Regions from separate parts of the Achromobacter sp. T5-5 genome, predicted to be linked through region 4. Evidence: predicted binding sites of a transcription regulator. Region 4 holds the regulator's gene; each other region holds the start of a gene.
The links. The regulator LexA, encoded in region 4, represses DNA repair genes until DNA is damaged. The targets are predictions, from matches to a motif close to ACTGTATNNNNATACAGT.
Positions count from the first base shown of each region.

Region 1: a site for LexA is predicted at 2,592-2,609, ahead of ACZ50Q_RS10005 (ATP-dependent helicase). Genes of this name have one in related genera too.
Region 2: a site for LexA is predicted at 1,845-1,862, ahead of imuA (translesion DNA synthesis-associated protein ImuA). Genes of this name have one in related genera too.
Region 3: a site for LexA is predicted at 1,018-1,035, ahead of ACZ50Q_RS19730 (DNA topoisomerase IV subunit B). Genes of this name have one in related genera too.

Region 1 covers NZ_AP027919.1:2,228,872-2,233,646, forward strand. Annotated here, with positions in the region: gene pdxR (MocR-like pyridoxine biosynthesis transcription factor PdxR) at 70-1,575, shown strand; gene ACZ50Q_RS10000 (DUF72 domain-containing protein) at 1,643-2,557, opposite strand; gene ACZ50Q_RS10005 (ATP-dependent helicase) at 2,674-4,775, shown strand, end outside.
Region 2 covers NZ_AP027919.1:3,603,349-3,608,123, forward strand. Annotated here, with positions in the region: gene ACZ50Q_RS16370 (DUF6708 domain-containing protein) at 1-856, shown strand, start outside; gene ypfH (esterase) at 899-1,603, opposite strand; gene imuA (translesion DNA synthesis-associated protein ImuA) at 1,887-2,591, shown strand; gene ACZ50Q_RS16385 (Y-family DNA polymerase) at 2,521-3,990, shown strand; gene ACZ50Q_RS16390 (error-prone DNA polymerase) at 3,992-4,775, shown strand, end outside.
Region 3 covers NZ_AP027919.1:4,348,027-4,352,801, reverse strand. Annotated here, with positions in the region: gene rho (transcription termination factor Rho) at 1-464, opposite strand, end outside; gene trxA (thioredoxin TrxA) at 581-907, opposite strand; gene ACZ50Q_RS19730 (DNA topoisomerase IV subunit B) at 1,231-3,192, shown strand; gene ACZ50Q_RS19725 (YcxB family protein) at 3,192-3,791, shown strand; gene parC (DNA topoisomerase IV subunit A) at 3,837-4,775, shown strand, end outside.
Region 4 covers NZ_AP027919.1:2,611,343-2,616,117, forward strand. Annotated here, with positions in the region: gene lon (endopeptidase La) at 1-954, shown strand, start outside; gene lexA (transcriptional repressor LexA) at 1,098-1,748, opposite strand; gene ACZ50Q_RS11875 (amino acid aminotransferase) at 1,900-3,099, opposite strand; gene uvrB (excinuclease ABC subunit UvrB) at 3,175-4,775, shown strand, end outside.

The DNA of each region.
Region 1 (4,775 bases), 380 kb from region 4:
TAAAGCACCTATTTAATGCTACGATGGCCCCACTTGTGGGAACCACTTTGATAAATCAGGTAGAACCAATTGCGGTCCATCGTCGGTGATCTGCTGCTGCTGCGTCTGGCCGACGGCGCCAGCGAGCCCATGAACAAGCGGCTGTACCGTGGCATCCGCGAAGCCATCCTGGATGGATCCATTGCCGCGGACTCGCGCCTGCCCGCCACGCGCGACCTGGCGGCCGAGCTGGGCATCGCCCGCAACACCGTCGTCCACGTCTACAGCCAGCTTCTGGCCGAAGGCTATACCCGCAGCCGGCAGGGCAACGGCACCTTCGTCAACGCGTCGGTGCCCGATTCCTACCTGGCCAGCGGCCGGCGCGCGCGCCAGGCGCAGCAGGCGCAGGCGCGTCCGGCCCTGTCGCCGCGCGGCGCGGCCATCGTGGACGGCGCGTCGGCCTCGCCCTACCAGTGGGGCGCCTTCATGCCGGGCGTGCCCGACCTGACCGAGTTCCCGCACAAAAAATTCGGCCGCATCCACAGCGCGCTGTGGCGCAATCCGTCGCCGGACCTGCTGAGCTATTCGTACGGCGGCGGCCTGCCCGCGCTGCGCGAGGCGCTGGCGCAGCATCTGGCGCTGACGCGGTCGATCGACTGCGACCCCGAGCAGATCATCATCACCGAAGGCTCGCACCAGGCCATCGACCTGACCACCCGCATCCTGGGCGAGTCGGGCGAGACCGCGTGGGTCGAAGACCCGGGTTACTGGGGCGCGCGCACCATCCTGCAGGCCAACGGCCTGCGCACCGTGCACCTGCCGGTTGACGAAGAAGGCATGCGCCTGCCCGATACCCCCGGCACGCCGCCGCGCTTCATCTTCGTGACGCCGTCGCACCAGTACCCGCTGGGGCCCGTCATGTCGCTGGCGCGCCGGCGCCAGTTGCTGGCGGTGGCGCGCCAGAGCGCAAGCTGGATCATCGAAGACGACTACGACAGCGAATTCCGCTTCTCGGGCCGGCCGATCGCCTCGCTGCTGGGCCTGGAGCCCGATGCGCCGGTGATCTACATGGGCACCTTCAGCAAGACGCTGTACCCGGGCCTGCGCGTGGGTTACCTGGTGCTGCCCAAGGCCCTGACCGCGGCGTTCCAGGCCGCGCACGCAGAGCTGTACCGGGAAGGGCACCTGATGACGCACGCGGCGCTGGCGACCTTCATTTCCGAAGGGCATTACGCGGCCCACATCCGCCGCATGCGCATGCTGTACGGGCGCCGCCGCGCCATGCTGGTCAACCTGATCGAACGGCGGCTGGGGCCGGACTGGCTGCACCGCGACGCCAGCATGGCCGGCCTGCACCTGGTGCTGACGCTGCCGCCGGACATGGACGACCTGCGCGTGGTGGAGGTGGCGCGCAGCAAGGGCGTGCTGACGCGGGCGCTGTCGCGCTACTACGTCAACGACGAGGGGCGGCGGCCTGGCCTGCTGCTGGGCTACGCCTGCGTGCCCGAGCACGACATCGCGCGCAAGTTCGAGGTGCTGCTGGAAAGCCTGGCGGAAGTGGCGCGAAAGCCAGCGTTGGCCGCGACCGGTGTCTGACACCCTTGTGGCACCGGCGTGGATCGAAGATGGGTTCTGCGGGTGTCAGACACCTACCTAATGCCCGCTACACGCCCGGCAGCCGAAGCGCCGACGCGAAGGCCGCGGCGTTGCGCATGCCCTGGTCTTCGAAGTTGGTGTTAAACACGGCGTGCGCCTGGGCCGACTGTGACGCCAGCCGGGTGAACCGGGCAACCAGTTCGGCCAGCTCTTCTTCCGAGTATTCGTACTGGAATCGTCCCGACGACGCCGGACCCGACGCGTTCCAGGTCGCCGCGTTGCGCCCGTGCAGCCGCAGCAGCGTCATATCCGGATGCGTGCTTTCCCAGACCGCGGGCACGGTGTTGTCAAAGCCCTGGGGCGCGTCCACGACCGTATGCACCACGCCTAGGTCGCGTTCGAAGGCCAGCGTGTCCGCGGTGGCGGCGGGGCCGTCGAACCAACTGCGGTGCCGGAACTCCACGGATACCCGGTGATCTTCCATGCGCCGCGCGCAGTCCGCCACGCGCGCCTTGCCGCGGGCGTCGCGCCGTATCCAGGGCGGAAACTGGAAATGCACCGCGCCCAGCTTGCCCGGCAGCCGCAGCGGCTCCAGCGCGAGCTGATAGCGCCGCCAGAGTTCGTCACGCAGGTCGGGCGGCAGTTGGTCGTGGTAGAGCACCGGCTCCGGCCAGTCCGCCAGCTCGCGCCGGATGTCGCCGGGCAGGGCCGAAAGCGGCGTCTGGTGACCGGTGAATAGCCGAAAGGCCTTGATATTGAAGACGAAGTCGTCCGGCGTCCGGGTGGCCCACAGGTAGGCGTTTTCCGGCGTGGGCAGCGCGTAAAAGCTGGAATCGACCTCCGCCAGCGAAAAGCGCGACGCATAAAAGCGCAGCCGCGCTTCGGCGCTGCGCGCCTCGGGGGGATAGAAGCGGCGCGAGGCCAGCAGGGTGGGGTCGGTCCAGGAGGCGGTGCCGGTCAGGATGCGGGGGGAATCAGCCATGGCGCCGAGGCGTATCAGACGAAAATCCAAAATTTCTGTATAAATATACAGTGTTCATCCGGAGCCAGACCCTGGCTCCTTCCTTTTTTGCGGCCGTAGCGCTGCGGCACCGCGACATGCCAGACCAAGCTCATCTCACCGAATCCTCCGACAACGAACGGCCCGCCGGCCGCCCGGCCGAACGTCCCGACCCGCTGGCCGACCTGAACCCCGCCCAGCGCGAGGCGGCCGAGTTCGGCGTGGCCGGCGCGCCAGGCGATGACGGCCCCTTGCTCGTGATCGCGGGGGCGGGGTCCGGCAAGACCAACACGCTGGCCCACCGCGTCGCGCACCTCATCCTGAACGGCGCGGATCCGCAGCGCATGCTGCTCCTGACCTTTTCGCGCCGCGCGGCGCTAGAGATGGAACGGCGCGTGGGCTCGGTGCTGCAGCGGGTGATGAATCTGCGGTCCTCGCAGCAGGCGCCGTCGCTGCCGTGGGCGGGCACCTTCCATGCGATCGGCGCGCGGCTGCTGCGCGATTGCGCGCAGCGCATCGGCCTGTCCGAGGCCTTCACCATCCACGACCGGGGCGACGCCGAAGACCTGATGGGCATGGTGCGCCATGAACTGGGGCTGTCTTCCACCAAGTCGCGCTTCCCGCTCAAGGGCACCTGCCTGGCTATCTATTCGCGGGTGGTGAACAGCCAGACGCCGGTGGGCGATGTGCTCAAGACCGCCTTTCCGTGGTGCGCCCAATGGGAAGACGAACTGAAGACCCTGTTCCGCGCGTACGTCGCGGCCAAGCAGGACCAGCAGGTGCTGGACTACGACGACCTGCTGCTCTATTGGTCCGAAATGATGTCGGACCCGGAAATCGCGGCCGACGTGGGCGCGCGCTTCGATCACGTGCTGGTGGACGAATACCAGGACACCAACCGCCTGCAGTCGGCCATCCTGCTGGCCATGAAGCCCGACGGCCGCGGCCTGACGGTGGTGGGCGACGATGCCCAGTCCATCTATTCCTTCCGCGCGGCCACGGTGCGCAACATCCTGGACTTTCCCAACCAGTTCCCCGCGCCCGCGCGCGTCATCACGCTGGATCGCAACTATCGCTCCACCCAGCCCATCCTGACCGCGTCCAACGCCGTGATTGCGCAGGCCACCGAACGCTACGCCAAGGACCTGTGGACCGACCGCAAATCCTCGCAGCTTCCCGAGCTGGTGACGGTCAGCGACGAAGCCGGGCAGGCGCGCTGGGTGGCCGACCAGGTGCTGGCCCAGCGCGAGGGCGGCGCGACGCTCAAGTCGCAGGCGGCGCTGTTTCGCACCGCCAGCCACAGCGCCGCGCTGGAACTGGAGCTGACCCGTCGCAACATCCCCTTCGTGAAATTCGGCGGGTTGCGTTTCCTGGAAGCGGCGCACGTCAAGGACCTGCTGTCGATCCTGCGCTGGGCCGAGAACCCGCGCGGCCGCATGGCGGGCTTCCGAGTCGCGCAGCTGATGCCCGGCATTGGGCCGGCGACGGCGGGCAAGCTGATGGACGCGATGTCCGCGTCCGCCGAGCCGCTGCGCACGCTGCGCGAATTCAAGCCGGGGGCGGCAGCCCAGGAAGAGTGGGGCGCGTTTGCCGACACGTACGCCGCGCTGTGCGACCCCACGTTGAAGTGGCCCGCCGACGTGGACCTGGCCTTGCGCTGGTACAGCGGCCAGCTCGAACGCCTGTACGACGACGCGCGCGTGCGCAAGACTGACCTGGACCAGCTCGTGCGCATCGCCTCGGGCTATCCGTCGCGCGAGCGCTTCCTGACCGAACTGACGCTGGACCCGCCCGACGCCACCAGCGACGAATCCGGCGCACCGCTGCGTGACGAGGACTACATGATCCTGTCCACCATCCATTCCGCCAAGGGCCAGGAATGGAAGGCGGTCTACGTGCTGAATGTGGTGGACGGCTGCATTCCGTCCGACATGAGCACCGGCACCGCCGACGAGATCGAAGAAGAGCGCCGGCTGCTGTACGTGGCCATGACGCGGGCCAGGGAACGGCTGCAGCTGGTCGTGCCGCAGCGCTTTTACGTGCACCAGCAGACCGGCATGGGCGACCGCCACGTCTACGGGTCGCGCACGCGCTTCATCACCAACGCCATGCTGCCGCTTTTTGACCACCTGCCCAAGCTGCCCGATCTGCCCCCCGGGCGAGCCGAACCGCGCGAGCCGCAGGCCCCGCGCATCGACGT
Region 2 (4,775 bases), 990 kb from region 4:
GTTGCTCTATCTGACTTGGTCGCTGTTCGCGCTGAGCGCCGCCTTCAGCACGGTGTGGTGGACTCACGTGTATCCGTGGTCAAGCAGGCCGGCAGATATGGGCGACTACGTTGCTGCGCTCGCAACGCCACTGATAACCGTTGGGCTGGTTCTGGTTATTCGCCGGTTCATATGGCGCTGGCTCCGCTTGGAAAACTTCGTCCAACGCCGCCTCCTCATCCGCTTCAACCGCATCACACGGCAGGTATATCTGCATCGTCCTCGTTACGCCGGCGGCATCGCCGTTCTCGCGTGGGACCTGGTCTCGCCCGAAGCAGCCGCAGGAAAACCGGAGATGGCCGGCACGGGCACCCAGCTTTTACTGGCGTGGACGCAGGACATGACCGGCCTGCCCCACAATCACCTCATGTTCGTGGGCAAGACCGCCGATGGAACCAGCGATCTGGTCAATCTCTGGGAATTCATCCGGCGTTACATGGAAGAAGGCCCCAACGCTGTGCCTCGCCCCCGCAAGCTACTGACTAAAGTGCCTTGGCCGTGGTTGTCGTTTGCCGCACCCTGGAGTTTTCTCAAGCCTCTCTGGCGCGCCGACCAGCGCCGGCTCGTGGTCTTGCTGTCGGTACTGCTGTCTCCCGTAATCTTGATCCATGCGACCGGGCACTGGCTATCGTTGCTCTTGGGATGGGAACCGCGTTGGCCCAGGATCATTCGTCAGGCGGGACTGCCCGGCCACCCCACTCCGTCCTTGTCGGTCGCAACTGACTGGCCGCCGCTTCGGGCACCTGAGCATGAAACGAGGCCATCAGCGTGCGAAGGCGGCGCGGCGTCCCCAAGCGGTATCAACACGCATGGCTAACCATGCTGGCGGCCCGAGGCCAGACGCTGGATACACGTCAGCTCAATGCACCGTCGTCCCATCCGGCGGCGTCTGGTTCAGCCCCAGCGCCGCTTCCCAGCTGCGCAGCGGCACGCAGGTCTGCAGGCGCACGATGGCGCGCTGGATCAGGGCGGGATGCAGTTCATGGCCGACGTGGGAGGCGATGTCGATGGTGGAGTCGCCATGCAGTTCGGCCAGCCGGGCCTGCGCCGCCTGGGCGTTGGCCACGGCCATGACGGGATCGTTGGCGCCGTGCAGCAGATGAATGGTGGTGTATTGCGGCGCGGTCTTGGGCAGTTGCGCGTAGCGGCCCGAAAACGCGAGGACGCGGCCGGCCATGCCGTCGTGGGCCTGCACCAGTTCCAGCGCCATGATGGCGCCTTGCGAAAAACCGGCCAGCGCGGTGTCGGATTGCAGCAAGCCGAAGCGCGCCTGCGCGTCGCGCACGTAGGCTTCCAGGGGCGGCATTGCCTGGGCCACGCGGTCGGCGCGGTTTTCCTCGGTGACCCCGCGCACGGAGAACCACTGCCGGCCGGCGCCGCCGCCGTCGAATGGTTCGAAGCCTTCGGGGATCAGCACGGCCGCGCTCGGGAAGGCGGCGCGCAGCGCCTGGGCCAGAGGCGCCAGGTTGTCGGGTGACCCGCCCACGCCGTGCAGCAGGATGAAGAGCTGGCGCACGTCGACGCCCGGATCGGGAAGAAATTCGATAGAACTGGAAGACGCCATGAAACCGCTCCGTACTGGCTTGGGGACGTCAAACGGCGCCCCGATTGCCGCATTGTAAAAGGCGCGCCGCCTGGGAGCCTGCCCGGGTTTGCTGCGCGCCGCCCGGCGCGTCACCTGGCCATGATAGCGCCGGGACGAGCCCTGGGCACCGGCCCGTTCGTGGCCCGCGGCGCGGCACATGGCGATACGTCCGGCGGGTCTAAGTCTGGCCCCGAAGCCCGGCGCCAAAGCCCGGTACAATACTGTATATTCATACAGTCATTTACCACCAGGCGTCCCCGCCATGCAGTCCCCCGAACGTATCCATCCCGCGCTGTGGCGCGCCACGCAGTTGGCCCAGGGCGCCGCACGCACCCTGCCTACCGGGCATGCGGCGCTCTCGGCCGAACTGCCCGACGGCGGCTGGCCGCTGGGATCGCTCGTCGAACTGCTGACCCCGCACCCCGGCATTGGAGAAATCCGCCTGCTGCGTCCCGCCCTTGCCCAGCTGGAAACACGCCGTCCCATTGCCCTGGTGCAGCCGCCGCATGTCCCCCACATCGCCAGCTGGATGAGCTGGCGGCTGGATCCCCGGCAATTGCTCTGGGTGGCGCCCGAAAAGCCGGTCGACGCCCTGTGGGCCACCGAACAGATCCTGAAAAACGGCAGTTGCGGCGCGCTGATCTGCTGGCTGCCCAATGTGCGCCCCGAATCCCTGCGCCGCCTGCACCTGGCCGCCCAGGCCAGCGACCTGCTGTTCATCGCCGTGCGCCCGTCCCGCGCCGCGCAGAACGCCACGCCCGCCGCCCTGCGGCTGGCGCTGGCGCCCGCGCCGGGCGGCTTGTCCGTGCACATACTCAAGCGCCGGGGGCCTGTCTGCGACACCCCGCTGTACGTGGGCCTGGAGCCCGGCGCCCTTACCCCTTCCACTCCCCGCCATGCGCCTCTGGATCGCCGCCTGCCTGCGCTGCCTGCCGCTGGACGTCATACGCCCGCACTGGCCGCATGAACAGGAGGCGTTCGCCGTTCTGGACCAGGAACGGGTCGCCGCCCTGACTCCCGCCGCCCGCCAGGCCGGCGTGACGCCCGGCATGCGCCGCGCGGGCGCGGCGGCCATCGCCCCCGGCGTGGAACTGCTGCCGCGCAATGCGCAGGCCGAAGCCGAGGCCCTGCAGGGCGCGGCGCTGGCCTTGCTGCAGTACACCCCTGAAATCGCGCTGGCCGACGGCGACACCGTGCTGCTGAACGTGGGCGCCAGCCTGATGTTCTTCCGCGGGCCGCGCGCGCTGGCACGGCGGGTGGCCGCGACGCTGCGCGCGCTGGACCTGCGCATGACCCTGGGCATGGCGCCCACCGCCACGGGCGCCTGGCTGCTGGCGCGGCGTGCCGGCCGGGGCGTCCCCCGGCGCACGCTGAAGCTGTCCACCCTGGCGCGGCGGCTCGATGCCCTGCCCCTGTCGCTGCTGCCCCAGGCGCACGACCGCCGGCACTGGCTGGACGACATCGGCTGCCACACGCTGGCGCACCTGCGCGCCCTGCCGCGCGCGGGCCTGCAGCGGCGCAGCGCGCCCGACCTGCTGCAGGCCCTGGACGCCGCCTACGGCCAGGCGCCCGAACTCCACCGCTGGATCGAACCGCCGCATCGGTTTTCGCGGCGCATCGAACTCATGGACTATATGGAGCACACCGACGCGGTGCTGGCCGTCGCGGGCCGCCTGGCCGAACAATTGGGCGGCTGGCTGGCCGCCCGGCAATTGGCCGTCCAGCGCGTGGTGCTCAGCATGGACCACGAACGCGGCCGCCACGCCCGGCCGCCCACCGAACTGGAGCTGGCCCTCGCGCAGCCCGTCTGGCAGGCGCGGCAGCTCCTGCCGCTGCTGCGCGAAAAACTGAACCACTTCACGCTGGAAGCCCCCGTCATCGCCGTCACGCTGCAGGCGCCCGACACGGTCGAGCAGCCCGCCGCCAGCACCACCCTGTTTCCCGAGCCGGGCGGCACCGCCGCCGACCACGCGCGGCTCCTGGACCTGCTGGTGGCGCGCCTGGGCCGCGACCGGGTGCGCCACGCCCGGCCCGTCGCCGACCACCGCCCCGAGACCGCCAATGCCTGGGGCGACGCGCTGGCCGCGCCCCAGCGCCCCGACCCGCTGCCGCCCCTGCTCGAACGCCCCTTCTGGCTGCTGGAAACCCCGCAGCCCCTGAAGCTGTCCGGCCATCGCCCCCAATACGGCGGGCAGGCGCTGCGGCTGATGCGCGGTCCCGAACGCATCGAAAGCGGCTGGTGGGATCCGGTCCTGACCGTGCGCGATTACTTCGTCGCCGAAGACGCGGCCGGCGCGCGCTACTGGATCTACCGCGAGCGCGATGCCGAGGACGCCCGCTGGTTCCTGCACGGACTGTACGCCTGACATGCGCACGGACGACGACGCCCCCGATCCGCTGGACCCGGCTGAAACCCTGGCCGGCTTGCCCGGTTATGCCGAGCTGCAATGCCAGTCCAATTTTTCCTTCCTGCAGGGCGCCTCGCACCCCGAGGAACTGGCCGCGCGCGCCGCCGAACTCGGCTACGCCGCGCTGGCCCTGACCGACGAATGCTCGCTGGCGGGCGTGGTGCGCGCCCACACCGAGGCCAAGACCCTGAAACTGCCGCTGATCGTCGGCGCCACGTTCCAGTTGCGCGCCGCGCCCGATGCCGCGCCGCTGGGCCTGACCCTGCTGGCGCAGACCCGCGAAGGCTACGGCAACCTCTCCGAACTCATCACGCTGGCCCGCACCCGGGCGCCCAAGGGCGAGTACCGGCTCTCCCCGCAAGACCTCGCCGATCCGCCCGGCGGCTACGCGCATCTGCGCAGCCTGCCGGAATGCCTGGCCATCCTGACGCCCGCCTACGGCACCGACGCCGACCGCATGGCCGACCAGGCGTGCTGGCTGGCGCGCCTTTTTCCCGGCCGCGCCTGGGTGGGACTGACCCTGCTGCACCAGTCGCGCGACGACCTGCACCGCGCCGCCGTCGAACATGCGGCCCAGGCGTCGCAACTGCCCGTGGTGGCGGTCGGGCAGGTCCAGATGCATGTCCGCTCGCGCAAGCCGCTACACGATACGCTGACCGGCATCCGCACCCGCCGGCAGGTGTCGCAATGCGGCTACGAACTGTCCGGCAATGCCGAACAACACCTGCGCAGCCGCATGCGGC
Region 3 (4,775 bases), 1.7 Mb from region 4:
TCCTCGCTCTTGATGTCGCGTTCCAGGCGGATGACGCGGTTCGGGTGCAGCGGCGTCAGGTTCTCGAACATGATGCGATGCTTGATCGCCTCGGGCGCCACGCCGTTGACCTTGTCCACCTTCACCAGCGCGAAATAGCGCTCGCCATCCTTGGGGGTGCGCACTTCGCCTTCGATGGAGTCGCCGGTGTGCAGGTTGAAACGGCGGATCTGCGACGGAGAAATGTAGATGTCGTCGGTGCTGGCCAGATACGAGGTTTCCGGCGAGCGCAGGAAACCGAAGCCGTCGGGCAGGACTTCCAGGACGCCGTCGCCGAAGATCTGCTCGCCTTGCTTGGCGCGCCGCTTCATGATGGCGAACATCAGTTCCTGCTTGCGCAGGCGGTTGGCGTTCTCGATTTCCAGGCCAGCGGCCATTTCGAGCAGCTGCGAGACGTGCAGCGCCTTCAGTTCGTTGAGGTGCATCGCGGTGAGTTTGGGGGAAAAGTAAAGGAGGGCTCTGGCGGCGCGCCACGGACGGGCTCGCGCGGTACTGAATGAGCGCCGCCTCAGCGGCGGCGCCTTCGTTTACAGCACGCGGTTTACAACGCGCCGTCCAGGAATGCGGTGAGTTGCGACTTCGACAGCGCGCCAACCTTGGTGGCGGCCGCCTGGCCGTCTTTAAAGAGCATAAGGGTAGGAATGCCGCGGATGCCGTACTTGGTGGCCGTGCCCTGGTTTTCGTCCACGTTCAGTTTCGCGATCGTCAGGCGACCCGCGTATTCGGTGGCGACTTCTTCCAGGATCGGGGCAATCATCTTGCAGGGGCCGCACCAGGCAGCCCAGTAGTCCACCAGCACCGGCTGGCCGGATTTCAACACATCGGCATCGAAGCTCGCGTCACTGACGTTCTTGATTTGGTCGCTCATGATGGTGATTCTCGGTTCGGCAGCAAAAGGCGCGTTAAGACGCGCCTTGCCGTTGTTCTTGTTTGTGGAATGGGCTCAAGCATACCACTGTCAATAACAACAGGCATACCACTGTTAATAACAACAGGGTTTGCAGGATTTGTGTAGGATGTTGCGGCGCGGCCGTCGCGATCCGGGTCACTGAACCCCGGTGCGCCGGTCGTGACTGTCATCATCCTACCGAAATCGGACTTGGTCAGGTCGTGCGCATCCCACCGGGAGCCGCGCAGAATCTAGGCTTGTCCGTAAAATGTCGGTTTTTTTCCACAGATGTTGGGGATAACTTGGCCACTCCACGTTACAACGAGGCGTCCATCCGCGTCCTGAAGGGGCTGGAGCCCGTGCGCCAGCGCCCGGGCATGTACACCCGCACCGAAAACCCCCTGCACGTCGTGCAGGAGGTCATAGACAACGCCGCAGACGAGGCCCTGGCCGGCTACGGCAAACAGATCCAGGTCACGCTGCACGCCGATGGCAGCGTGTCCGTCGAGGACGACGGGCGCGGCATCCCCGTCGGCCTGCATCCCGAAGAGAACGCGCCCGTCGTCGAACTGGTCTTCACGCGCCTGCACGCGGGCGGCAAGTTCGACAAGGCCGGCGGCGGCGCCTACGCCTTCTCCGGCGGCCTGCACGGCGTGGGCGTGTCCGTCACGAACGCGCTGGCCACCCGTCTGGAAGTCGTCGTCTGGCGGGACAACGCCGTGAGCCGCCTGGTGTTCAAGGGCGGCGACGTCGCCGAACCTCTGGCGCCCTACGACCAGGGCGGCCGCAAGAAGTCCGGCACGCGCGTGCGCGTCTGGCCCGACGCCAAATATTTCGACAGCCCGAACATCCCGCTGGGCGAACTGACGCACCTGCTGCGCAGCAAGGCCGTGCTGCTGCCGGGCGTGAAGGTCTCGCTGGTCAACGAAAAAACCGGGGACACCAAGACCTGGCAGTACCAGGACGGCCTGCGCGGCTACCTGGCCGAGGCCCTGGCCGGCGCGGAGCTGATGGTGCCGTTCTTCGAAGGCGAACAGTACGCTGGCGCCGACCACGAGAACTTCGCCGAAGGCGAGGGCGCCCAATGGGTGGTGGCCTGGACCGAGGACGGCAACGCGGTGCGCGAGTCCTACGTCAACCTCATTCCCACGCCCGCGGGCGGCACCCATGAATCCGGGCTGCGCGAAGGCCTCTTCGGCGCGGTCAAGGGCTTTGCCGAGCTGCACAGCCTGCTGCCCAAGGGCGTGAAGCTGCTGCCCGAAGACGTGTTCGCGCGCGCCAGCTTCGTGTTGTCGGCCAAGGTGCTGGATCCGCAATTCCAGGGCCAGATCAAAGAGCGCTTAAATAGCCGCGACGCCGTGCGTCTGGTTGGCGGTTTCTCCAAGAGCGCGCTGGACCTGTGGCTGCACAGCAACGTCGAATATGGCAAGAAGCTGGCTGAGCTGGCCATCCGTCAGGCGCAGGCGCGCCAACGGTCGGCGCAAAAGGTCGAAAAGCGCAAGAGCTCGGGCGTGGCTGTGCTGCCCGGCAAGCTGACCGACTGCGAATCCAGCGACGCGACCCGCACGGAAGTGTTCCTGGTCGAGGGCGACTCGGCCGGCGGCTCGGCCAAGATGGGACGCGACAAGGAGTTCCAGGCCATCCTGCCGCTGCGCGGCAAGGTGCTGAACTCCTGGGAGGTCGATCGCGACCGTCTCTTCGCCAACAATGAAATCCACGACATCTCGGTCGCCATCGGCGTGGACCCCCACGGTCCCGGCGATACCCCCGACCTGTCCGGCCTGCGCTATGGCCGCATCTGCATCCTGTCCGACGCGGACGTCGACGGCTCGCACATCCAGGTGCTGCTGCTGACGCTCTTCTACAAGCACTTCCCCAAGCTGGTCGAGGCGGGCAACGTCTACGTCGCCAAGCCGCCGCTGTTCCGCCTGGACGTGCCGGCCCAGGGCAAGCGCCCCGCCCGCAAGATCTACTGTCTTGACGAAGGCGAACTCGAGGCCGCACAGGACAAGCTGCGCAAGGAAGGCGTGCGCGAAGGCGCCTGGTCGGTCAGCCGGTTCAAGGGCCTGGGCGAAATGAATCCCGAGCAGCTCTGGGAAACCACCATGAACCCCGACACGCGCCGCCTGCTGCCGGTGGGCTACGGCGACCAGACGCCCGATGACACCACCCGCATGTTCGACATGCTGATGGGCAAGGGCGAATCCTCGCAACGCCGCGCGTGGATCGAGGAAAAGGGCAACCTGGCGGAGCTCGACATCTGATGACGCCGTCCGCGCCCGGGCAAGCCCGCATGGTCGTCGACCTGACCGCCGACGACTACGCGGATTTTGCCGCCTATGTGTACAAGCGGCCGGAACTGCGCCGCCGCCGTTACCGGTCCCATCTGCGCTTTGCGATCCTGATGATCGTGGCCCTGCTTGCCTACCTGATGTGGCAGACCTGGGACGGCAAAGGGCCCAATTGGGGCCTGCTGCTGCCGGTGTACTTCCAGGGGCTGGCGGTGGGGCTGGGCATCCTTGCCTTGCTGGCGCTGTCCTATGAATACCTGCTGCCCGGCCTCGTGAGGATGAACACGCGCCGCATGCTGGCCAGGCAGCCCGACACGCTGTATCTCGGCCGGCACGAGCTGGACTTCGGCCCCGAGGGCGTCACGGACACCACCGCCACCGCCTCCGGGCGCATGGACTGGACCGACGTGCGCCGGGTCGAGGAAACCCCGGAACACCTGTACGTCATCCTCGGCACCCTGCAGGGCGTGATTATTCCCAAGCGCGGGCAGGACGCCGCCACGCTGCAGGCGGTGCGCGCCCAATTGCGCGCGCACGTCGCCGACACGCAGCTCATGGCCGCGTCCGCCTGAGGCGCATTGGCGCCGTTTCGATGAAATTGTCTACCTGAAACCATCATGACCGACAGCAATCAACCCGGCCTGTTCGACTCCAACCCGCCCGGCGGCGATGGCGATGACAACGCCGCCATCACGCTGGCGCGCTACGCGGAGCAGGCCTATCTGGACTATGCGGTGTCCGTGGTGCGCGGCCGCGCCTTGCCCGACGTGGGCGACGGACAAAAGCCCGTCCAGCGCCGCATTCTTTTCGCCATGCAGGCGATGGGACTGGGCGCCGGCGCCAAGCCCGTGAAGTCCGCGCGCGTCGTCGGCGACGTGCTGGGCAAATACCATCCGCACGGCGACCAGGCCGCGTACGACGCCATGGTGCGCATGGCGCAGAATTTTTCGCTGCGCTATCCCCTGATCGACGGCCAGGGCAACTTCGGCTCGCGTGACGGCGACAACGCCGCCGCCATGCGTTACACGGAAGCGCGCCTGACCCCCATCGCCAAGCTGCTGCTCGACGAGCTGGACGAAGGCACCGTCGATTTCGTGCCCAACTACGACGGCAGCCAGCAAGAGCCGCAGATGCTGCCCGCGCGGCTGCCGGTGATGCTGCTCAACGGCGCCTCGGGCATTGCCGTGGGCATGGCCACCGAGATCCCGCCGCACAACCTGCGTGAAGTCGCCCAGGCGTGCGTGGCGCTCATCAAGCAGCCGCAGTTGCCGGACGAGGAACTGTACGCAATGATCCCCGGCCCGGACTTCGCGGGCGGCGGCCAGATCATCACGCCGGCGGCCGACATCGCGCAGATCTACGGCGGCGGCCGCGGGTCGCTCAAGGTGCGCGCGCGCTGGCAATTCGAGGAACTGGCGCGCGGCCAGTGGCAGCTCGTGGTCAACGAACTGCCGCCCGGCACCTCCTGCCAGAAGGTGCTGGAAGAAATCGAGGAAATCACCAACCCCAAGGTCAAGACGGGCAAGAAGAGCCTGACGCCCGAGCAGACGCAGTCC
Region 4 (4,775 bases):
AAGATCCACATCGCCCGCGACCATCTGCTGCCCAAGCTGATGAAGAACAACGGCGTGAAGGATACCGAGCTGACTGTCGATGACAGCGCGCTGCGCGACATCGTGCGCTACTACACCCGCGAAGCCGGTGTGCGTGCGCTCGAGCGCGAGGTCGGCAAGATCTGCCGCAAGGTCATCAAGCAATTGCTGACCCAGAGCGATCGCGCCAAGGCCGAAGGCAAGGCGCCGGAGGTCAAGGCTGTCAACGTCACGGCAGACAATCTCAGCGATTACCTGGGTGTGCGTCGCTACGCATTCGGCATGGCCGAGAAGGAAAACCAGATCGGCCAGGTTACCGGTCTGGCGTGGACGGAAGTCGGCGGCGACCTGCTGACGATCGAAGTCGCGGACATGCCCGGCAAGGGCGTCATCCAGCGCACGGGCTCGCTCGGCGATGTGATGAAGGAATCGGTCGAAGCCGCGCGCACGGTTGTGCGTTCGCGGGCCCGTCGTCTGGGCTTTGCCGACAGCGTGTTCGAAAAGCACGACATGCACGTGCACGTGCCGGAAGGCGCGACCCCGAAGGACGGTCCGTCCGCGGGTATCGCGATCACCACCGCCATGGTGTCGGCCCTGTCGCGCATCCCGGTGCGCGCCGACGTCGCCATGACCGGCGAGATCACGCTGCGCGGCGAAGTGCTGCCGATCGGCGGCCTGAAGGAAAAGCTGCTGGCGGCACATCGTGGCGGTATCAAGACGGTTCTGATCCCGGAAGAAAACGTCAAGGATTTGGCGGAGATCCCGGACAACGTCAAGAACCACCTCGAGATCGTGCCGGTGCGCTGGATCGACAAGGTGCTGGAGCTTGCCCTGGAGCGTCTGCCCGAACCGCTCGCCGAGGAAGAAGCCGTCAAGGAATCTTTGGTGGCCAAGCCGGCCGATCCGGGGTCGACCGATCCGGTCATGAAGCACTGATCGCAGCTTGAACCCCGGGCGCCTTCGAAAGAGGGCGCCCGATCCAGATCAGGATATCCCGGGCCAGCCCTGGCGTCCCAATACGAAAACCCCGCTCGATGTTTGAGCGGGGTTTGTTTATTTAGGGTGCTGCGCCGACGCGCCTAGTGCAGCGCCTGGGTGCGGATGAGGCCTACGGCAATGCCTTCCAGTGCAAATTCCTGGTCGGGCTTGACCACGATGGTCTCGAAATCGGGGTTTTCGGGCAGGAGTTCGATATGGCCGTTCTGGCGCTGCAAGCGCTTGACGGTGACGTCGTCGCCCAGTCGGGCCACCACGATCTGGCCATTGCGGGCTTCCGAGGCTTTCTTGACGGCCAGTAGGTCGCCTTCCAGGATGCCGGCATCGCGCATGCTCATGCCGCGCACCTTCAGCAGGTAATCTGGCGCCTGGGCGAAAAGGTTGGGATCGACGCCGACTTCGCGTTCGACGTGTTCAGCCGCCAGAATGGGGCTGCCCGCTGCGACACGGCCAACCAGGGGCAGGAGGAGCTGCGCCAGGGCAGGGATGGGCAACGAGGCCTGTGCGGGGGAGGTCGCCGCGTCCTTCAGGCGGATACCGCGGGACGCACCGGCGGTCAGTTCGATGGCGCCTTTGCGGGCCAGCGCCTTCAGATGGTCTTCTGCGGCGTTGGGCGAACGGAAACCCAGGGCTTGGGCGATTTCGGCGCGGGTCGGCGGAAAGCCGGTGCGCGAAACCGTCTGCCTGATGAGATCCAGAATTTGTTGTTGGCGATCAGTAAGTTTGCTGGCCATGGCGATGATCCGTTGTGAGCGGACTGTACATATATACAGCGCCATTCTGGGGGGCGCAGCGCAAAAAAGCAAGCCGAGCCGGGCGCAAATAAAAACGGGACCCCCTGGGTCCCGTTTCTGGCTGCCGCCGGCGTGGCGCCGGCCTGCGGTTTTAAAGCACTGCCGCGATGGCGGCGGCCACCTTGTCGATGTTGCCGCTGTTCAGCGCAGCCACGCAGATCCGGCCGCTGGAGATGGCGTAGACGCCGTGTTCTTCACGCAGGCGGTCGACCTGCGCGGCGCTCAGGCCCGAGTACGAGAACATGCCGCGCTGCTTCAGCACGAAGCTGAAGTCCTGCTTGCCGCCGTGTTCCTTGATCTTGTCGACGAGCTGCTTGCGCATGAGACGGATGCGGTCACGCATTCCGGCCAGTTCTTCTTCCCAGAGGGTAAACAGCTCGGGCGTGTTGAGCACCGTCGAGACCACCGTGCCGCCGTGGGTGGGCGGGTTCGAGTAGTTGGTGCGAATGACGCGCTTGAGCTGGCTCAGCACGCGGGTGGCTTCTTCCTTGCTGCCCGCCACGACCGTCAGCGCGCCGACGCGCTCGCCGTACAGCGAGAACGACTTCGAAAACGACGAGCTGATGAACATGGTCATGTCCATGTCTGCAAAGAGGCGCACGACCGATGCGTCTTCGGTCAGGCCGTCGCCAAACCCTTGGTAGGCGATGTCCAGGAACGGGACCAGGTTGTTTTCCTTGACGACGGCGGCGATCTGCTTCCACTGGTCGGCGGTGGGATCCGCGCCGGTGGGATTGTGGCAGCACGCGTGCAGCACGACGATGGTCTTGGCGGGCGCCGCCTTCAGGTCGGCCAGCATCGCTTCGAAGTTCAAGCCGCGGGTGGTCGCGTCGTAGTAAGCGTAGGTGCCGACTTCAAAGCCGGCTCGCTCGAACAGCGCGCGGTGGTTTTCCCAGCTCGGGTCGCTGATCAGCACCTTGGAGCCCGGGAGAAGCTGGCGCAGGAAGTCGGCGCCGATCTTGAGCGCGCCGGTGCCGCCCAGTGCCTGCGTGGTCAGCACGCGGCCGGCAGCTGCCAGCGCGGAGTCCTTGCCCAGCAGCAGGGCCTGGGCGCCGCTGTTGTAGCCGGCAATGCCTTCGATCGGAAGGTATCCGCGGGCGGCGGCAGCTTCGATGCGGGCGGCCTCGGCCTTGCGCACTGCGCCCAACAGGGGAATGCGTCCCTGATCATCGTAATACACGCCCACGCCCAGGTTGACTTTACCGGGGCGGGTGTCCGCGTTGTATTGTTCGTTCAGACCAAGAATGGGGTCGCGCGGCGCGAGTTCGACGGAATCGAAAAGGGTGCTCATGGGACTCTGATGAGGTGGGTGGACGCAGTACGGAGTGCTGTGGATAATGGGGGGTTTACCCTGGAACAGTCTAGCATGCCTAAGAGCGCAATAGACCCGAGCGCGGGCGCTCCCGCCGCAGGTCCGGGATTCGTCGATTTCCCTGACAGCCCGTTTCATCTTTATCAGCCCTATCCGCCCGCGGGAGACCAGCCCACGGCCATCGAGGGGCTGACGCAGGGTGTCGAAGACGGCCTGATGTTCCAGACCCTGCTGGGTGTGACGGGGTCCGGCAAGACCTACACTATGGCCAACGTCATCGCGCGGCTGGGCCGCCCGGCGCTCGTCCTGGCCCCGAACAAGACGCTGGCCGCGCAGCTCTACGCCGAAATGCGCGAGTTCTTCCCGAAGAACGCGGTCGAGTACTTCGTTTCGTATTACGACTACTACCAGCCCGAAGCCTACGTGCCGACGCGCGACCTTTTCATCGAAAAGGATTCGTCGATCAACGAACACATCGAGCAGATGCGTTTGTCGGCCACCAAGAGCCTGCTGGAGCGCCGCGACACGATCATCGTAGGCACGGTGTCCTGCATCTACGGTATCGGCAATCCGGGCGACTATCACGCGATGGTGCTGATCCTGCGCGCCGGCGACCAGATCGCGCGGCGTGAAATCCTGGCGCGGCTGGTTGCCATGCAATACACGCGCAACGACGCCGAGTTCACGCGCGGGGTATTCCGCGTGCGCGGCGAAACCATCGACATCTTCCCGGCGGAAAGCGCCGAGCTCGCCCTGCGGGTCACGCTGTTCGACGACGAGATCGAAAGCCTGGAGCTCTTTGACCCGTTGACGGGCCGTATACGCCAGAAGCTGCCGCGCTTTACGGTCTACCCCGGGTCGCACTACGTGACGCCCCGCGACACCGTGCTGCGCGCCATCGAAACCATCAAGGAAGAACTGCGCGAACGCGTCAAGCGCTTCGTCGATGACGGCCATCTGGTGGAAGCCCAGCGGCTGGAGCAGCGCACCCGCTTCGACCTGGAAATGCTGCAGGAGCTGGGCTTCTGCAAGGGTATCGAAAACTACTCGCGCCACTTGTCCGGCGCCGCGCCGGGCGAGCCGCCGCCGACACTGATCGACTACTTGCCGTCCGATGCACTGATGTTCATCGACGAAAGCCACGTCACGATCGGCCAGCTCAGCGCCATGTACCGGGGAGACCGGTCTCGCAAGGAAACCCTCGTGCAGTACGGTTTTCGCCTGCCGTCCGCGCTGGACAACCGCCCGCTGAAACTCGAGGAGTTCGAGGCCCGCATGCGCCAGTGCGTCTTCGTTTCGGCGACGCCGGCCGCGTACGAGCAGGAGCACACCGACAATGTCGTGGAGCAGGTCGTGCGGCCCACGGGGCTTGTGGATCCGATCGTGCAGGTGCTGCCCGCGCGCACGCAGGTGGATGACCTGCTGGGCCAGATCAAAACGCGCGTTGCGCAGGGCGACCGTGTGCTGGTCACCACGCTGACCAAGCGCATGGCCGAGGATCTGACCGACTTCCTGAGCGAACATGGCGTGAAGGTGCGCTACCTGCACTCCGACATCGATACCGTTGAGCGCGTCGAGATCCTGCGGGACTTGCGCCTGGGCACCTTCGACGTGCTCGTGGGAATCAACCTGCTGCGCGAAGGGCTCGATATTCC